One region of the Citrobacter sp. U14242 genome, then DNA from elsewhere that is predicted to be linked to it. Evidence: predicted binding sites of a transcription regulator. Region 1 holds the regulator's gene; the other holds the start of a gene.
The links. Region 1 encodes Fur, which represses iron uptake genes when iron is present. Its sites were predicted from a motif close to ATAATAATGAGAACNACTATCAA; they were not measured.
Positions count from the first base shown of each region.

Region 2: ACLJXE_RS00965 (Nramp family divalent metal transporter) is a predicted target of Fur. The motif match lies at 4,886-4,908, and genes of this name have one in related genera.

Region 1 is NZ_JBKGLW010000008.1:297,733-305,288, forward strand. Features, by position in the region: gene pgm (phosphoglucomutase (alpha-D-glucose-1,6-bisphosphate-dependent)) at 1-704, opposite strand, end outside; gene seqA (replication initiation negative regulator SeqA) at 729-1,271, opposite strand; gene ybfF (esterase) at 1,468-2,241, shown strand; gene ybfE (LexA regulated protein) at 2,370-2,657, shown strand; gene fldA (flavodoxin FldA) at 2,813-3,343, shown strand; gene ACLJXE_RS15545 (ryhB-regulated fur leader peptide) at 3,554-3,640, shown strand; gene fur (ferric iron uptake transcriptional regulator) at 3,633-4,079, shown strand; gene ACLJXE_RS15555 (LysR family transcriptional regulator) at 4,130-5,002, opposite strand; gene ACLJXE_RS15560 (HAD family hydrolase) at 5,119-5,826, shown strand; gene chiQ (ChiQ/YbfN family lipoprotein) at 5,888-6,220, opposite strand; gene chiP (chitoporin ChiP) at 6,270-7,556, opposite strand, start outside.
Region 2 is NZ_JBKGLW010000001.1:197,119-204,674, forward strand. Features, by position in the region: tRNA gene ACLJXE_RS00915 (tRNA-Lys) at 1-36, opposite strand, end outside; tRNA gene ACLJXE_RS00920 (tRNA-Val) at 41-116, opposite strand; tRNA gene ACLJXE_RS00925 (tRNA-Val) at 163-238, opposite strand; tRNA gene ACLJXE_RS00930 (tRNA-Val) at 285-360, opposite strand; gene gltX (glutamate--tRNA ligase) at 619-2,034, shown strand; gene ACLJXE_RS00940 (MerR family transcriptional regulator) at 2,090-2,482, opposite strand; gene ACLJXE_RS00945 (YfeC-like transcriptional regulator) at 2,484-2,846, opposite strand; tRNA gene ACLJXE_RS00950 (tRNA-Ala) at 3,068-3,143, shown strand; tRNA gene ACLJXE_RS00955 (tRNA-Ala) at 3,182-3,257, shown strand; gene nupC (nucleoside permease NupC) at 3,410-4,612, opposite strand; gene ACLJXE_RS00965 (Nramp family divalent metal transporter) at 4,957-6,195, shown strand; gene ACLJXE_RS00970 (ABC transporter permease) at 6,247-7,239, opposite strand; gene ACLJXE_RS00975 (sugar ABC transporter ATP-binding protein) at 7,253-7,556, opposite strand, start outside.

The sequences.
Region 1 (7,556 bases):
GGATCAACGCCCAACGTCAGACCCGCTTTCTGGATTGCTGCCATATCGACGATATCTGCCAGCCCTTCCACGAAGGGTTGAACCAGGTCTTGTTCTTTAACATGACCGGACGCCAGTGCGGCATCCAGCGGAATACGCTTCACGCCTTTCAGACCATCAGCCAACAGTGCATTAGCCCTGTCTTCTACAACTTTGGTGACGTTGGTATCTGCCGGGCCACCGTTTGGCGGGTTGTATTTAATTCCGCCGTCTTCTGGTGGGTTATGGGACGGTGTGATCACAATACCGTCAGCCAGCGGACCGCCTTTTTTATTGTGGACCAGGATAGCATTAGACACGGCAGGTGTTGGCGTAAAGCCGTTGTTTTCCTGCACGATGACATCAACACCGTTCGCCGCCAGCACTTCCAGTACAGAGATAAATGCCGGTTCAGACAACGCGTGGGTATCCTTGCCCACATAGCACGGGCCAGTAATCCCGTTTTTCGCACGTTCTTCGGCAATCGCCTGAGCGATAGCCAGAATATGCGGCTCATTAAAACTATGACGACCCGCACTACCGCGATGCCCGGATGTACCGAACTTCACCGCGTGCTCCGCATTCCCTGCCGTCGGTTTTAGTACATAGTATTGCGCCGTTAACTGGGCGACATTAATCAAATCACTCTGTTGCGCAGGTTGACCTGCACGGTTGTGGATTGCCATTGCCTGGTCCTTCTAGTGCAAGGATTAAATTGTTCCGCAAACCTTTTCAATCAACTCCGCGGGGAATTGCATTGACTGCATGATGTGTTCAACCATGCTGCATTTACGGCCGGTATTCGTGTTGGTGATCACCCAATATGGCGTGCCTGGCACGTGTTTTGGTTTGGTTTGATTACCATTTTTCAGCAACGTCTGTTCATCCGCTGCGAAGTAGACGCGCGTGCGGCCATGCAACGATTCTGTTGCTTGTGCAAACGCGTGTTGATCCAGTGAGTAAAGTGTAGACAGCACCAGCATAAAGCGATTCACTGCTTTTTTCTGTTCCGCATACTCATCGGAAAGCAGCAGTTCACGCATGGCGCGCACTTTGTCTTTCGCGGGGTTGACCGGCTTGGCTTCCACGACAGGTTGCACGGCGCGGACTTCTTTTACTACCGGAGTGACAGGCTGTGATGCGGCGGAAAACTTCAACATACGCCGTAAAATGTCGGATGCGCTCTCGCCAATATGCTTGGTGTGGCTGGCAATATAGCTATAGAGTTCATCATCAACTTCAATCGTTTTCATCTTAATCCAGTGCAATGTTTGGCTGAATACAAGTTGTCAGGACTTTACACGCTGTAGTGTAAAGGCAAATCCTGACAGCGGATAGCGTCAAGCCTGGTGACCAGCAAAACTCGGAGTAACCGTAGTTGTTGCAGCCATGTGGCAGAATGGTCAACATGATACCCTAACCCGTGAGTGTGAAAAAAAGAACTTTGCCATGAAATTGAATATCCGAGCGCAATCTGCGCAAAACCCGCACAATAATTCTCCCATCGTCCTGGTTCACGGTCTGTTTGGCAGTCTGGATAACCTGGGCATACTGGCGCGCGATCTGGTCGTTGATCACGATATCATCCAGGTCGATATGCGAAATCATGGCCTCTCTCCCCGCTCACCAGAGATGGATTATCCAGCAATGGCGCAGGATCTGTTGGATACTCTCGATGAGCAACACATCGAAAAAGCGACCTTTATTGGGCACTCCATGGGGGGCAAAGCCGTCATGGCGCTCACTGCTCTCGCACCGGAACGGATCGACCAGCTTGTGGCTATCGATATCGCCCCGGTTGACTATCACGTACGCCGCCACGATGAGATTTTTGCCGCCATTAACGCGGTAACAGATGCCCAGGCCTCCTCGCGCCAGCAGGCCGCGAGCGTCATGCGTCAGCATTTGCAAGAAGAAGGCGTGATCCAGTTTCTGCTGAAGTCTTTTGTCGAGGGCGAGTGGCGCTTTAACGTCCCGGTGTTGTGGGAGCAGTATCCCCATATCGTGGGATGGGAAACCCTACCCGCCTGGGAACACCCGGCGTTGTTTATCCCCGGCGGTAATTCACCTTATGTGACTGAAGCGTATCGCGAGCAATTACTGGCCCAGTTTCCGCTGGCCCGCGCACACGTTATTGCCGGTGCAGGCCATTGGGTACATGCAGAAAAACCAGATGCCGTGCTGCGCGCTATCCGTCGTTATCTGAGTGAGAAGGTTAACTGATTAAAAACTCAGCGTCCGCGCGCGATTACGCGCGTGGGCGTTGGCGCGCCTCCCCTGCTGATGTATTATGGCGCGCTATCCATCCGGGCAGACGCCTGGCTGATTGTTTCCCCGAAGTCACCAAGATCATGGCCAAAGAACAAACGGACCGTACGACATTAGATCTGTTCGCGCAGGAGCGTCGCCCGGGACGACCCAAAACCAATCCGCTTTCGCGTGATGAACAGTTACGTATTAATAAACGTAATCAGCTTAAACGCGACAAAGTTCGTGGACTCAAGCGTGTCGAACTGAAACTGAACGCGGATGCCGTTGACGCTCTGAATGAATTGGCGGAAGCGCGCAGCATGAGTCGCAGTGAACTCATCGAAGAGATGCTGATGAACCAACTCACCGCATTGCGCGGTCAGGCTTAGTCTGAATTTCTGCTCTAAATCATAAATCGTGTAGCACAGAGTGCAGTCCCGCATGTTTGCTGTTTCCGCATGCCGGACTGTTCTGCTATGATTGCCCTTATCCGTGGGCAATGCGCCACCACCATTTCAATAAGTTTCAAGAGGTTATTTTACTCATGGCAATCACTGGCATCTTTTTCGGCAGCGACACCGGTAATACCGAAAATATCGCAAAAATGATTCAAAAGCAGCTTGGTAAAGACGTTGCCGATGTACATGACATTGCAAAAAGCAGCAAAGAAGACCTGGAAGGGTATGACATTCTGCTGCTCGGCATCCCAACCTGGTACTACGGTGAAGCGCAGTGCGACTGGGATGACTTCTTCCCTACTCTCGAAGACATTGATTTTAACGGTAAACTGGTGGCATTGTTCGGCTGTGGCGACCAGGAAGATTACGCAGAATATTTCTGTGATGCGTTAGGCACCATCCGCGACATCATTGAGCCGCGCGGCGCTACCATCGTCGGCCACTGGCCAACGGCGGGTTACCATTTTGAAGCGTCCAAAGGTCTGGCAGATGACGACCACTTTGTGGGTCTGGCTATCGATGAAGATCGCCAGCCGGAACTGACCGCTGAACGCGTAGAAAAATGGGTTAAGCAGATCGCTGAAGAGCTGCACCTCGACGAAATCATCAATGCCTGATTTCGTGCGGCGTAGATATTCATCTGCGCCGCATCAATAGATAAAACCAATCAAAATAATTGCTACAAATTTGTAACTTTTTCGCCTGACCCTGTACAATGGCTGGATGCCAATCGGGTATTGCACAGTGTGTTTGTCGGTGATACCACGTTTTGATTAACAATATTTGCCAGAGACTTGCAGTTTTCATTTGGGCATGGCAGTTCTATAATGATACGCATTATCTCAAGTGCAATTTCTGTCACTTCTGTTAATGAAGTGAACCGTTTAGCTACAGGACAGATTCCGCATGACTGACAACAATACCGCATTAAAGAAGGCTGGCCTGAAAGTAACGCTTCCTCGTTTAAAGATTCTGGAAGTTCTTCAGGAACCGGATAACCATCACGTCAGTGCGGAAGACTTATACAAACGCCTGATCGACATGGGTGAAGAAATTGGTCTGGCGACCGTGTATCGCGTGCTGAACCAATTTGATGATGCCGGAATCGTGACCCGCCATAATTTTGAAGGGGGTAAATCCGTCTTCGAACTGACCCAGCAACATCATCACGATCACCTGATTTGCCTTGACTGCGGCAAAGTGGTCGAGTTCAGCGATGACTCCATCGAAGCGCGTCAACGTGAGATTGCGGCTAAACATGGTATTCGTTTAACTAACCATAGCCTCTATCTGTATGGTCACTGCGCTGAAGGCGATTGCCGCGAAGACGATCATGCGCACGACGCCAAATAATGTGATGCTTTCTGAAAAGCCAACCTTACGGTTGGCTTTTTTCTATCTTGCTACAACGCAAATATCCCCTTTTTACGCATCATCACCTGTAAAAATAGGTCTCGTAGAGGATGTGAGAATTCTGGATTCCATGCGATTCCAATATTCCACATGGCTGGTGAATCACTCAATTCAATCAGTCTCACCCCTACAGGCAGGAAGTTATTAACACTCTCAGGCAAAAACGCGACACCATTGCCCCCAGCAATCAGCGCCAGTAAGGTATGGATATCATCTGCAACCGTTACCGGTGAAGCCTGAATATTCTTTTGCGATAAAAAAATGCGCGACTGTTCCGCCAGACACGGCTCTCGCAGGGGATTAACCTGCAATACTGAATAGCAATTGAGCGCACTGTACACATCCATTTGTCCATCCATGGGCGTAGCCAGCACAATGCGTTCTTGTTTAATGACCCGATACGCAAGTGCGGGGGTTACTGGTAGTCGAAGAAAAGCAATATGGAGTCTTCCATCCAGCAGCATTCCACTCTGAACGCTTGAAGGAATATCTTTCAGCGAAAACCGTACTTGAGGGTAGCTTTCGCAAAAATCCTTAATCCATGTTGGAACCAGGCTAAACGTTGACAAACCAAATCCCACAGCCAGCTCCCCCACAGATCCATGCTGTATGTCATAGGCATAATTCAGGAAGTCGTCATAGCCTTTAAGCAGTTCACAGGCTCTCGAATAGAGCAAGGCCCCCTGCTCAGTGAGTACCGCACCATGACGGCCACGAATAAAAAGATTGAAGCCAAACGTCTGTTCCAACGACTGGATCTGTTTGGTCAACGCAGGTTGCGTTATGCAGAGAACCTCGGCTGCGCTACGATAACTCCCCAGTTCAGCCAAAGTAACGAACGCCTGTAATCGTCTGGTTTCCATTCCATTCTCTCATCTACGCGGGAAAAAACAGCATTATACAGACCTCACTTCTGACGACATTATCCATAAAAAGCCGCAAATGTACGGCAATCAGGTAACTCAATGTTGGAGGAAAAATGTCTGGCGCGAAGCAAAATATTGCCGCTGTTCTTTTTGATATGGACGGCGTATTGATCGATTCGAACAGTGTTATTGAACGAGCCTGGAGTGAAGCAGCTCAAATGTACGGGCGTACAATCAGCACTGCCGATATCGTTAATCATATCCACGGCCAACCTGGACCACACACTCTACGCGCTTTATTCAGTGATTTATCGCTTAGCGATCGTGAAAAAGTGCAGCAATACATTATTGATGCAGAAAATAATGCTGAATATCAACCTATTGCAGGCATTTCAGCACTGATCGCCGCACTGGCTCAGGCAGGTATCACCATCGGAATTGTGACAAGCGGTTGGCGATATAAAATTAACCGCGTTATTGATTTACTTGATGCACACGGCGCGATTTCCGTAATTGTAGAGCGTGATGATGTTGAACGAGGTAAACCCTGGCCAGACCCTTATTTGTTAGCCATACAACGTCTTAAGATCCCCGCAGAGACAGCTCTGGTCTTTGAAGATTCAGCCAGTGGGGTTACATCAGCCGTTCGCGCAGGTACTTTTTGTGTAGGGATTGGCGGTAAGTCACTACTTTCTTATGGTGCAAAATACGCCATTGCTGATTTTAGCGACGTTCATTTTTTTCCGTCTGACGAAGGGCGACCAGTTCTGGAGATGTTCCCCGGCAACTGCGTACAATTTGACTGCATTGCGAGTAGATAGGATGAAATAACGATCAGGCCGGAGCCGTTCTTGCGCTCCGGCCCTTAAAGGAAAAGAGGCCTTATTTCACAGCGTTCTTGCTGCGAATTTCCTGCCAGACCTTGTCGCAATCGGCCGAAACGGCCTGATCGTTACCCGTACGCGTTGCCTGGATACACTGCTGGTAATCCAGTACGCGCACGCTTTCTTCATTGGCAAACTGCTGATGCTGTTTTTCTTTCTTCAGCACGTTTAACACGCTCTGACAGGCCTCGATTTTCTCCGGCGAGCCCTGCGCAGTATTGATACAAGCGCTGTAAGCTTCCTTAAGATGGCTATCTTCTTTCGGCGCTGGTGATTGCGCGCAGGCAACCAGCCCTGATGCCATGACGGCGATGAGTATCAGCTTTTTCATAACACACTCCTCAACAAAACGGCAGGCTTGCGGCCTGCCGCCGTCGGCATTAGAAGATGGTGAACGGAGCAATAACGATGAATTTCACGTCACGCTCATCCTGGAAGATGTTACCGTAACCACCGCCCCAGCTCGGAATATCTGAATGGTTGTCGTACTGGGTGAAGTGCAGTTTAAACATAGTGCCCTTCGCACGGCCGTCCTGCAGGGTATAGACCGCATCCAGGCTGTAAGACGACTCTTCGATAGTACGATTTTTGTCGTAGTACGCATCCGGGTTGAGCTGCCAGGTAGCCGGTTTAGCATCCCATGCGTAAACATAGGAGGCACCCACAGCCCAGCCTGGCAGGTTCCAGTTCTTCAGGTCATACATCGCACCGAAGAAGACCGCTTTTTCGCCGTTGGCGTTGAAGTCAGAACGGTTATCCCACCAAACGTCCAGACGACCGTTTGAAGACGCATAGGTCGGAGTCATACGCTGCAGGAAGTAGCCCTGCTGCCCGTCAGCTTTAACCCAGGTCCCTTCCAGTCGCAGATCCACGACTTCTGCCACTTTGTAGCCGAAGGTCAGTGCCTGCAGCCAGGCCGTGCCATCATAAATGTCGTTAACCGTGCGGTCATCAACCTTATCGCGGGCGCCGTAGAACTGGTAGCTGGTTGTAAACGGGTTACCGCCTAGATCAAATTTGTAGCTGGCTTTGGCGAAATACTGATCGACGTAGCCTTCAGACTGACCGAATGCCGCTTCCAGCAACAGGTTATTTTTGAAGTCATACTTTGCGCCGATTGAATGGAGGTAATCAACTTTGGTCTTTTTATCGGCTTGATAGAATTTATCGACTTCGGTGTGCCACGGAGCTTTATATTCGTTGGCCCACATATAGGAGAAGCTCAGCGCACCCGCATCGTCATAATCGAAGTTGGCACCGGCTTCAGCACCCTGATAGGTACCAGGCATAAAGCTCCAGTGTGGTGCCAGCAGAGTTTGCCCGGTTGGCTGAATATAACCGGCGCGCGCCCAGGTCGGGCCAAATTTAAATTTAGCTGCCGCTTTATACAGGCTGATCCCGCTCTTATCGCCGGAGTAATCTTCGTCATAGCCTTTATTTTTTGAAGAGAATGCGATTTCGTTTGGATGGCCGCTTTCGCTACTTTCGTTCATTTCAATAGCGGTAAATGCTGCGACATCAATACCAAACATATCCGCCACGTAACCGGACTGGAAGTCGAGGTTTGCGTTCCAGGTGGAGTGAGAAAGGTTAGTTTTGTATTTGTCATGATCGGTCACATCTTTACGGTCACGCTCACGCTGCCAGTAATAAATGCCACCAGTTAA
Region 2 (7,556 bases), on a different contig from region 1:
AAAAGTCAACTGCTCTACCAACTGAGCTAACGACCCGAAGTGGTGGGTGATGACGGGATCGAACCGCCGACCCCCTCCTTGTAAGGGAGGTGCTCTCCCAGCTGAGCTAATCACCCACTTCGGTACTTCATTGTATTGTAAGAAATCCAGCTGGCGAGAAAGTGGTGGGTGATGACGGGATCGAACCGCCGACCCCCTCCTTGTAAGGGAGGTGCTCTCCCAGCTGAGCTAATCACCCACTTCTCAATTTCTTACTTTACACGGCGGAGACTACTTAAAGTAGTTGGTGGGTGATGACGGGTTCGAACCGCCGACCCCCTCCTTGTAAGGGAGGTGCTCTCCCAGCTGAGCTAATCACCCCCGCTGTGTGGAGTCGCATTATAGGGAGAGTTGAAAATGAGTCAACGCATTTTCTAAAGAAATTGTTCGTTCGTCGTAAATTTAAGCAAAACGATCGCAAAACAATCCATGCCGCATGATTTGTATACGAAAATGGCAAAGCGTGATGTTCCAACCTGAACAACATTGAGGAATCAGACCACAGTGATAGAATACCAGCCTGATAATCTTCCCAGGATTTGCCGGTTGTCGGCATCTTTATAAACGTAAGGCCATTTCATGAAAATCAAAACTCGCTTCGCGCCAAGCCCGACAGGTTACCTGCACGTCGGCGGTGCGCGTACTGCTCTTTATTCCTGGCTTTTTGCACGTAACCATGGCGGTGAGTTTGTGCTGCGTATTGAAGACACCGATCTCGAACGCTCCACTCCGGAAGCTATTGAAGCCATTATGGATGGTATGAACTGGCTGAATCTGGAGTGGGATGAAGGCCCGTATTTCCAGACTAAACGTTTTGATCGTTACAATGCTGTCATTGATGAGATGCTGGAAGCAGGTACGGCATATAAATGCTATTGCTCCAAAGAGCGTCTGGAACAACTGCGTGAAGAGCAGATGGCGAAAGGTGAGAAGCCGCGTTACGACGGTCGCTGCCGTCATAGCCATGAACACCACGCGGACGACGAACCTTGCGTGGTGCGTTTTGCCAACCCGCAGGATGGTTCCGTTATTTTTGACGACCAGATCCGTGGGCCGATCGAATTCAGCAACCAGGAGCTGGACGACCTGATCATCCGCCGTACTGATGGTTCCCCGACCTATAACTTTTGCGTTGTGGTTGATGACTGGGATATGGAAATCACCCACGTCATTCGTGGTGAAGACCATATCAACAACACCCCGCGTCAGATCAACATCCTGAAAGCGTTGAACGCACCGGTCCCGGTTTATGCTCACGTATCGATGATCAACGGCGACGACGGCAAAAAACTCTCTAAACGTCACGGTGCGGTCAGCGTTATGCAGTATCGCGACGACGGCTACCTGCCGGAAGCGTTGCTGAACTATCTGGTACGTCTGGGGTGGTCCAGCGGCGATCAGGAGATCTTCACCCGTGAAGAAATGATCAAACTGTTCTCTCTCGGTGCGGTGAGCAAGTCTGCGAGCGCATTCAACACTGAAAAACTGCAGTGGTTGAACCACCACTACATTAATGCACTGGCACCAGAATATGTGGCGACACATCTGCAGTGGCACATCGAGCAGGAAAATATCGATACGCGCGTTGGCCCGCAGTTGTCTGAGCTGGTAAAACTGCTGGGCGAACGCTGCAAGACGCTGAAAGAGATGGCGCAGAGCTGCCGCTACTTCTACGAAGACTTTGCTGAGTTCGATGCCGATGCGGCGAAGAAACACCTGCGTCCGGTTGCTCGTCAGCCGCTGGAAGTGGTTCGCGACAAACTGGCTGCTATCAGCGAATGGACCGCGGAAAACGTGCACCACGCGATTCAGGCAACCGCTGACGAGCTGGAAGTGGGCATGGGTAAAGTCGGAATGCCGCTGCGCGTAGCCGTCACTGGTGCGGGTCAGTCTCCGGCGTTAGACGTTACTGTGCATGCGATTGGTAAATCTCGCAGCATTGAACGTATTAACAAAGCGCTCGCGTTTATTACTGAGCGTGAAAGTCAGCAGTAAGACGGGTTGAGAGATAAAATAACGGCAGGCGCATACCCTGCCGTTTTTTTGGTATTTATTCAGACTCATCAATGCCCAGACGGGTCAGGAAAGTGCGAATACCTTCGCGCGAAATATACATCGCCAGCTTTTCCTGTTCCGTTGGTGACATGTTATCCAGTGCGCTGATTATCTGACGGCAGGCGTGACTGCGAACCACGTGTGTATACTCGGCAAGCGGTTCTTCTGCCTGATAAAATTCTGGCACTTTGCGAAAAGCGGGAATATTGAGAAGAAACTCTCGGACAGCCGCATCAATATGAATAAGCCTTGCGCGACCACCTTTAACACCGGGAAACTTTTCGGTTGTCCAGTTTTGCTCTCTGATCCAGCGATTGACGGTTTGTTTGGCGACACCGAGACATTCAGCCAGCTCTTCGGTGGTCATTTTACTGCGTAATTTTTTCATATTATTTGTTGTCGCGAATCCCTAAGCGTTGTAACAAACCCGTAATGCCTTCACGCAGGATCAGCGACGTAAACATTTTCTGTTCTGATGGCGTCATTTCTTTGGCGAGTCTTATCAGTAGAGCTTCAATGGAGGTGTCACCTGATAAAGATAAATTATCTGATAAGCCTTCCGCTGAACGCTCAGCGCTGCGAATGTATTCACGAACTTGTTCGGTAACGTGAACCAGACGGGCTTTACCGCCCTGAACGCCTGGTTTGGGTGAGGTAGCCCAACCTTCCTTGCGCACCCATTTATTGATGGTCTGTCGGCTGTATCCGGTCAGATTAGCAAGTTCTTCTGGCGTCATCCGTTCCTTGAACATAACGATTCCCTGAATAGTCGTGGGGTTAATTAGTGGTTCATTTTATAGCACCATTTTAGTAGAAACCGTGACGCGTTTAACTACTGAATGCGAGTTGTTGCGCAATGTTCTTCATTTGCCTGCTTTTTCAGCGATTGAATTCTATGAGTTAATTTTGCCGTTGACACACGCGAAGGGAATTCATATGATGCCGCCCGTCAACTCGACAAGCTTTACGTGACGGGGCTATAGCTCAGCTGGGAGAGCGCTTGCATGGCATGCAAGAGGTCAGCGGTTCGATCCCGCTTAGCTCCACCAAATTTAATCCCAATGAATTTGGTACGTAAACGCATCGTGGGGCTATAGCTCAGCTGGGAGAGCGCTTGCATGGCATGCAAGAGGTCAGCGGTTCGATCCCGCTTAGCTCCACCAAAATTGAAACCCTCGCTGAAAAGCGGGGGTTTTTTGCATTTGATTCCTGCCTGCGTTTCTCGTTTATTTGCTTAGATTGCTGGATAACAGACATAAAAAAACCGGGGAGAATCTGAACTCCCCGGTTTGGTAACGGCTGTATTGATGTCGTCTTACAGTACCAGTGCTGCAATGGAAGCAGACAGTACGCTGACCAGTGTAGAACCGTAAACCAGTTTCAGACCAAAGCGGGAAACCACGTTACCTTGCTCTTCGTTCAGACCTTTAATTGCGCCTGCAATGATACCGATAGAAGAGAAGTTCGCGAAGGAAACCAGGAACACAGAGATAATGCCTTCAGCGCGCGGAGAGAGCGTAGAGGCGATTTTCTGCAGGTCCATCATTGCGACGAATTCGTTGGAAACCAGTTTGGTTGCCATGATACTGCCCACCTGCAGCGCTTCGCTGGACGGCACACCCATCACCCACGCAATCGGGTAGAAGATGTAACCCAGGATGCCCTGGAAGGAGATGCTGTAGCCAAACCAACCGGTAACGGTAGCGAACAGGGCGTTCAGGGCAGCGATCAGTGCGATGAAACCAATCAGCATTGCTGCAACGATAATCGCAACTTTGAAGCCTGCCAGAATGTATTCACCCAACATTTCGAAGAAGCTCTGACCTTCGTGCAGATTGGACATCTGAATATTTTCTTCGCTGGCATCAACGGTATAAGGGTTGATCAGTGACAGGACGATAAAGGTGCTGAACATGTTCAGAACCAGCGCAGCAACAACGTATTTTGGTTCCAGCATCGTCATGTATGCGCCAACGATAGACATGGAAACGGTAGACATCGCCGTTGCTGCCATGGTGTACATGCGGTTGCGAGACATTTTACCGAGGATATCTTTATAGGCGATAAAGTTCTCGGACTGACCCAGGATCAGGGAGCTAACGGCGTTGAAGGATTCCAGTTTGCCCATACCGTTCACTTTGGATAACAGGAAACCAATCGCGCGGATGATAACCGGCAGAACACGGATATGCTGCAAAATACCGATCAGAGCGGAAATGAAGACGATTGGGCAAAGCACTTTCAGGAAGAAGAATGCCAGGCCTTTATCGTTCATGCTGCCGAAGACAAAGTTAGTCCCTTCATTAGCGAATCCGAGCAGTTTTTCAAACATCTCGGAAAAGCCTCTTACAAAGCCCAGGCCGACATCAGAGTTCAGGAAGAACCATGCCAGTAACACTTCAATAACAAGCAATTGAATAACATAACGAATGCGGATTTTTTTACGGTCACTGCTTACCAGCAGTGCGAGTACCGCAACCACGGCAAGGGCCAGGACAAAGTGAAGAACGCGGTCCATATTTGCTCCAAATTTGAGGCAGATTTAGTTTTCGTGCACATTCTATGTAACAACAGTAAAGAAAACGAGATCAAACACACACTATAATAAGGACCTGTGACGAGATTCAAAATTAGTGATCGGTGATACACTTCCGTTATGTTTAGTATGGAAGTGAAAAGTTATGTCACTGTGCTAATCTCATAACAATAATCAAACATCTTACCGGCATTTCCAAATTTCTTACCGTTCCATAGACAAACGCTATCAGAGAAATCAACTTCACCCATTAAAATGAATTTGATAATCATTCTCAACAGGCGTAGCTTGAAACATAGCAAAGGCTATGTTTCTGAGGCACTAAAATGACTAACGATCGCGTTGAGAGTAGCAGTGGACGGGCAGCGCGCAAGTTGAAGCTCGCATTAATGGGACCTGCGTTCATCGCGGCTATCGGATATATCGATCCCGGTAACTTTGCTACGAATATCCAGGCAGGGGCCAGCTTTGGCTACAAACTGTTGTGGGTTGTGGTCTGGGCAAATCTGATGGCGATGCTGATTCAGGTGCTGTCGGCCAAGCTTGGCATTGCCACCGGCAAAAACCTGGCGGAACAGATCCGTGATCACTATCCTCGTCCAGTGGTTTGGTTTTACTGGGTACAGGCCGAAATTATTGCGATGGCGACCGATCTTGCAGAATTTATTGGCGCTGCGATTGGCTTTAAACTTATCCTTGGCGTTTCGCTGCTGCAGGGGGCTGTGCTCACTGGTATTGCGACATTTTTAATTCTGATGCTGCAGCGTCGCGGGCAAAAACCCCTGGAAAAAGTGATCGGCGGTTTGTTGTTGTTCGTGGCAGCGGCATATATTGTCGAGCTGATTTTTTCCCAACCGAACCTTGCGCAGCTTAGCAAAGGGATGGTTATACCGAGCCTGCCCAATTCCGAAGCGGTGTTCCTGGCGGCCGGTGTGCTTGGTGCCACCATCATGCCGCACGTCATTTATCTGCACTCCTCCTTAACCCAGCATTTGCACGGTGGTACGCGCCAACAGCGTTACGCAGCGACGAAATGGGATGTGGCAATCGCCATGACGATTGCCGGATTTGTGAATCTGGCAATGATGGCGACAGCGGCAGCCGCGTTTCACTTTAGCGGGCATACCGGTATTGCAGACCTGGACCAGGCCTATCTGACGCTTGAACCGCTGCTGAGTCATGCTGCGGCTACCGTATTTGGTTTAAGCCTGGTGGCAGCAGGGCTTTCCTCTACTGTGGTTGGCACGCTGGCGGGGCAGGTGGTTATGCAAGGGTTTATCCGCTTTCATATCCCGCTCTGGGTGCGCCGTACCGTCACCATGATGCCGTCATTTATCGTCATCCTGATGGGCCTCGATCCCACCCGTATTCTGGTCATGAGTCAGGTACTACTGAGTTTCGGTATCGCGCTGGCGCTGGTACCACTCCTGATATTCACCAGCAACAGTACGTTAATGGGGGATTTGGTTAACACTGTCTGGGTTAAATATGTTGGCTGGGTGATTGTGGTGCTGGTGGTGGCGCTGAATATCTGGTTGCTCGTCGGGACCGCGCTCGGACTGTAACAGGGATTTCATCTGCTGTGGTTACCCGGTCAAGCCGGGCAACCCTCATGATTATTTTTTATTTAAGTGGCTACGGTATGTATCAAGTACCACTGCAACGATTATTACGGCTCCTGTTATAAAACGTTTTGTCGGCTCGCTTGCGCCAATTTGCGCCAGTCCCGCCGCCAGAACGGAAATAATCAACGCGCCAAGAAACGTACAGATAATAGAGCCACGTCCTCCCATCAGGCTCGTGCCGCCAATCACAACTGCGGCAATCACCTGCAGTTCCATGCCAACGCCGCTATTGGGGTCGGCGGCTTCAAGACGGGCAACCTGAAACAGCGACGCCAGGCCGGATAATCCCCCCATCAAGGCAAAGACTGCGACCTTATAAGGACCTGGATTTATACCTGACAATCGAACGGCTTCTTCATTGGTGCCAATACCGATCAAATGGCGACCAAATACGGTTCGCGTCAGTACCAGATGCCCTGCAACAATGACAACGATCGCGATAATAAAAGAAGGGGAGACACCAAAGAGAATGGGGTCGGCTAAATAATCATAAATAGAACCGATATACGCGGTCCGCGAGTCAGTTAACTGATACGCTGCTCCACGGGCCATTTCCAGAACGCCCAGTGAGACGATAAACGCCGGAATACGCCAGGCAACGGTAATCAGGCCCGTTAACGCTCCAACGAATGTGGCGAGTGCTACGCCTGAAAGCGCGGCAAGCCAGGGCGTCCAATGAAAATTTAAATAGGTGACGCTGACGACTGCAGCAGCAAGCGCCAGCAACGATCCAACGGAAAGGTCGATGCCGGCAATGATTAAGATAAATGTCATCCCCACCGACATAACGATTAAATCGGGGATCTGATTCGCAATAGTGCTGAAAGTGTTCATGCTCCAGAAATGAGAACTGAGGCATGAAAATAGGACGATCATTGCGGCTAACGCCCCGAGCAACCCGATATAGCTACTTAGGCCTTTCCATGACGTCGGTGTATTTCTTTTCTCTGCTGCCGCTTGTTTTGTCGCAAAATTGTTTTTCATCTTTTATCCCCGGCTACTCGCTGACAGTCTCTTCTGAATGCTGATAGGCCGAAAATGCAGCCGCTAAAATGCGATCCTGGCTCCAGTTATCACGTGTAAATGTGTTCACTAACTTGCCATCGGAAATGACCGCAATACGATCGCAAACCAGCATCAGTTCGCGTAGGTCACTGGAAACGACAACAACGCCTTTTCCCTTCGCCGTTAACGTATTCAGCAATTGATAAATATCTTGTTTGGCACCTACATCAATACCGCGAGTCGGCTCATCAAATAAGACGACTTCACAGTCTCGTTCCAGCCACCGGCTAATGAGA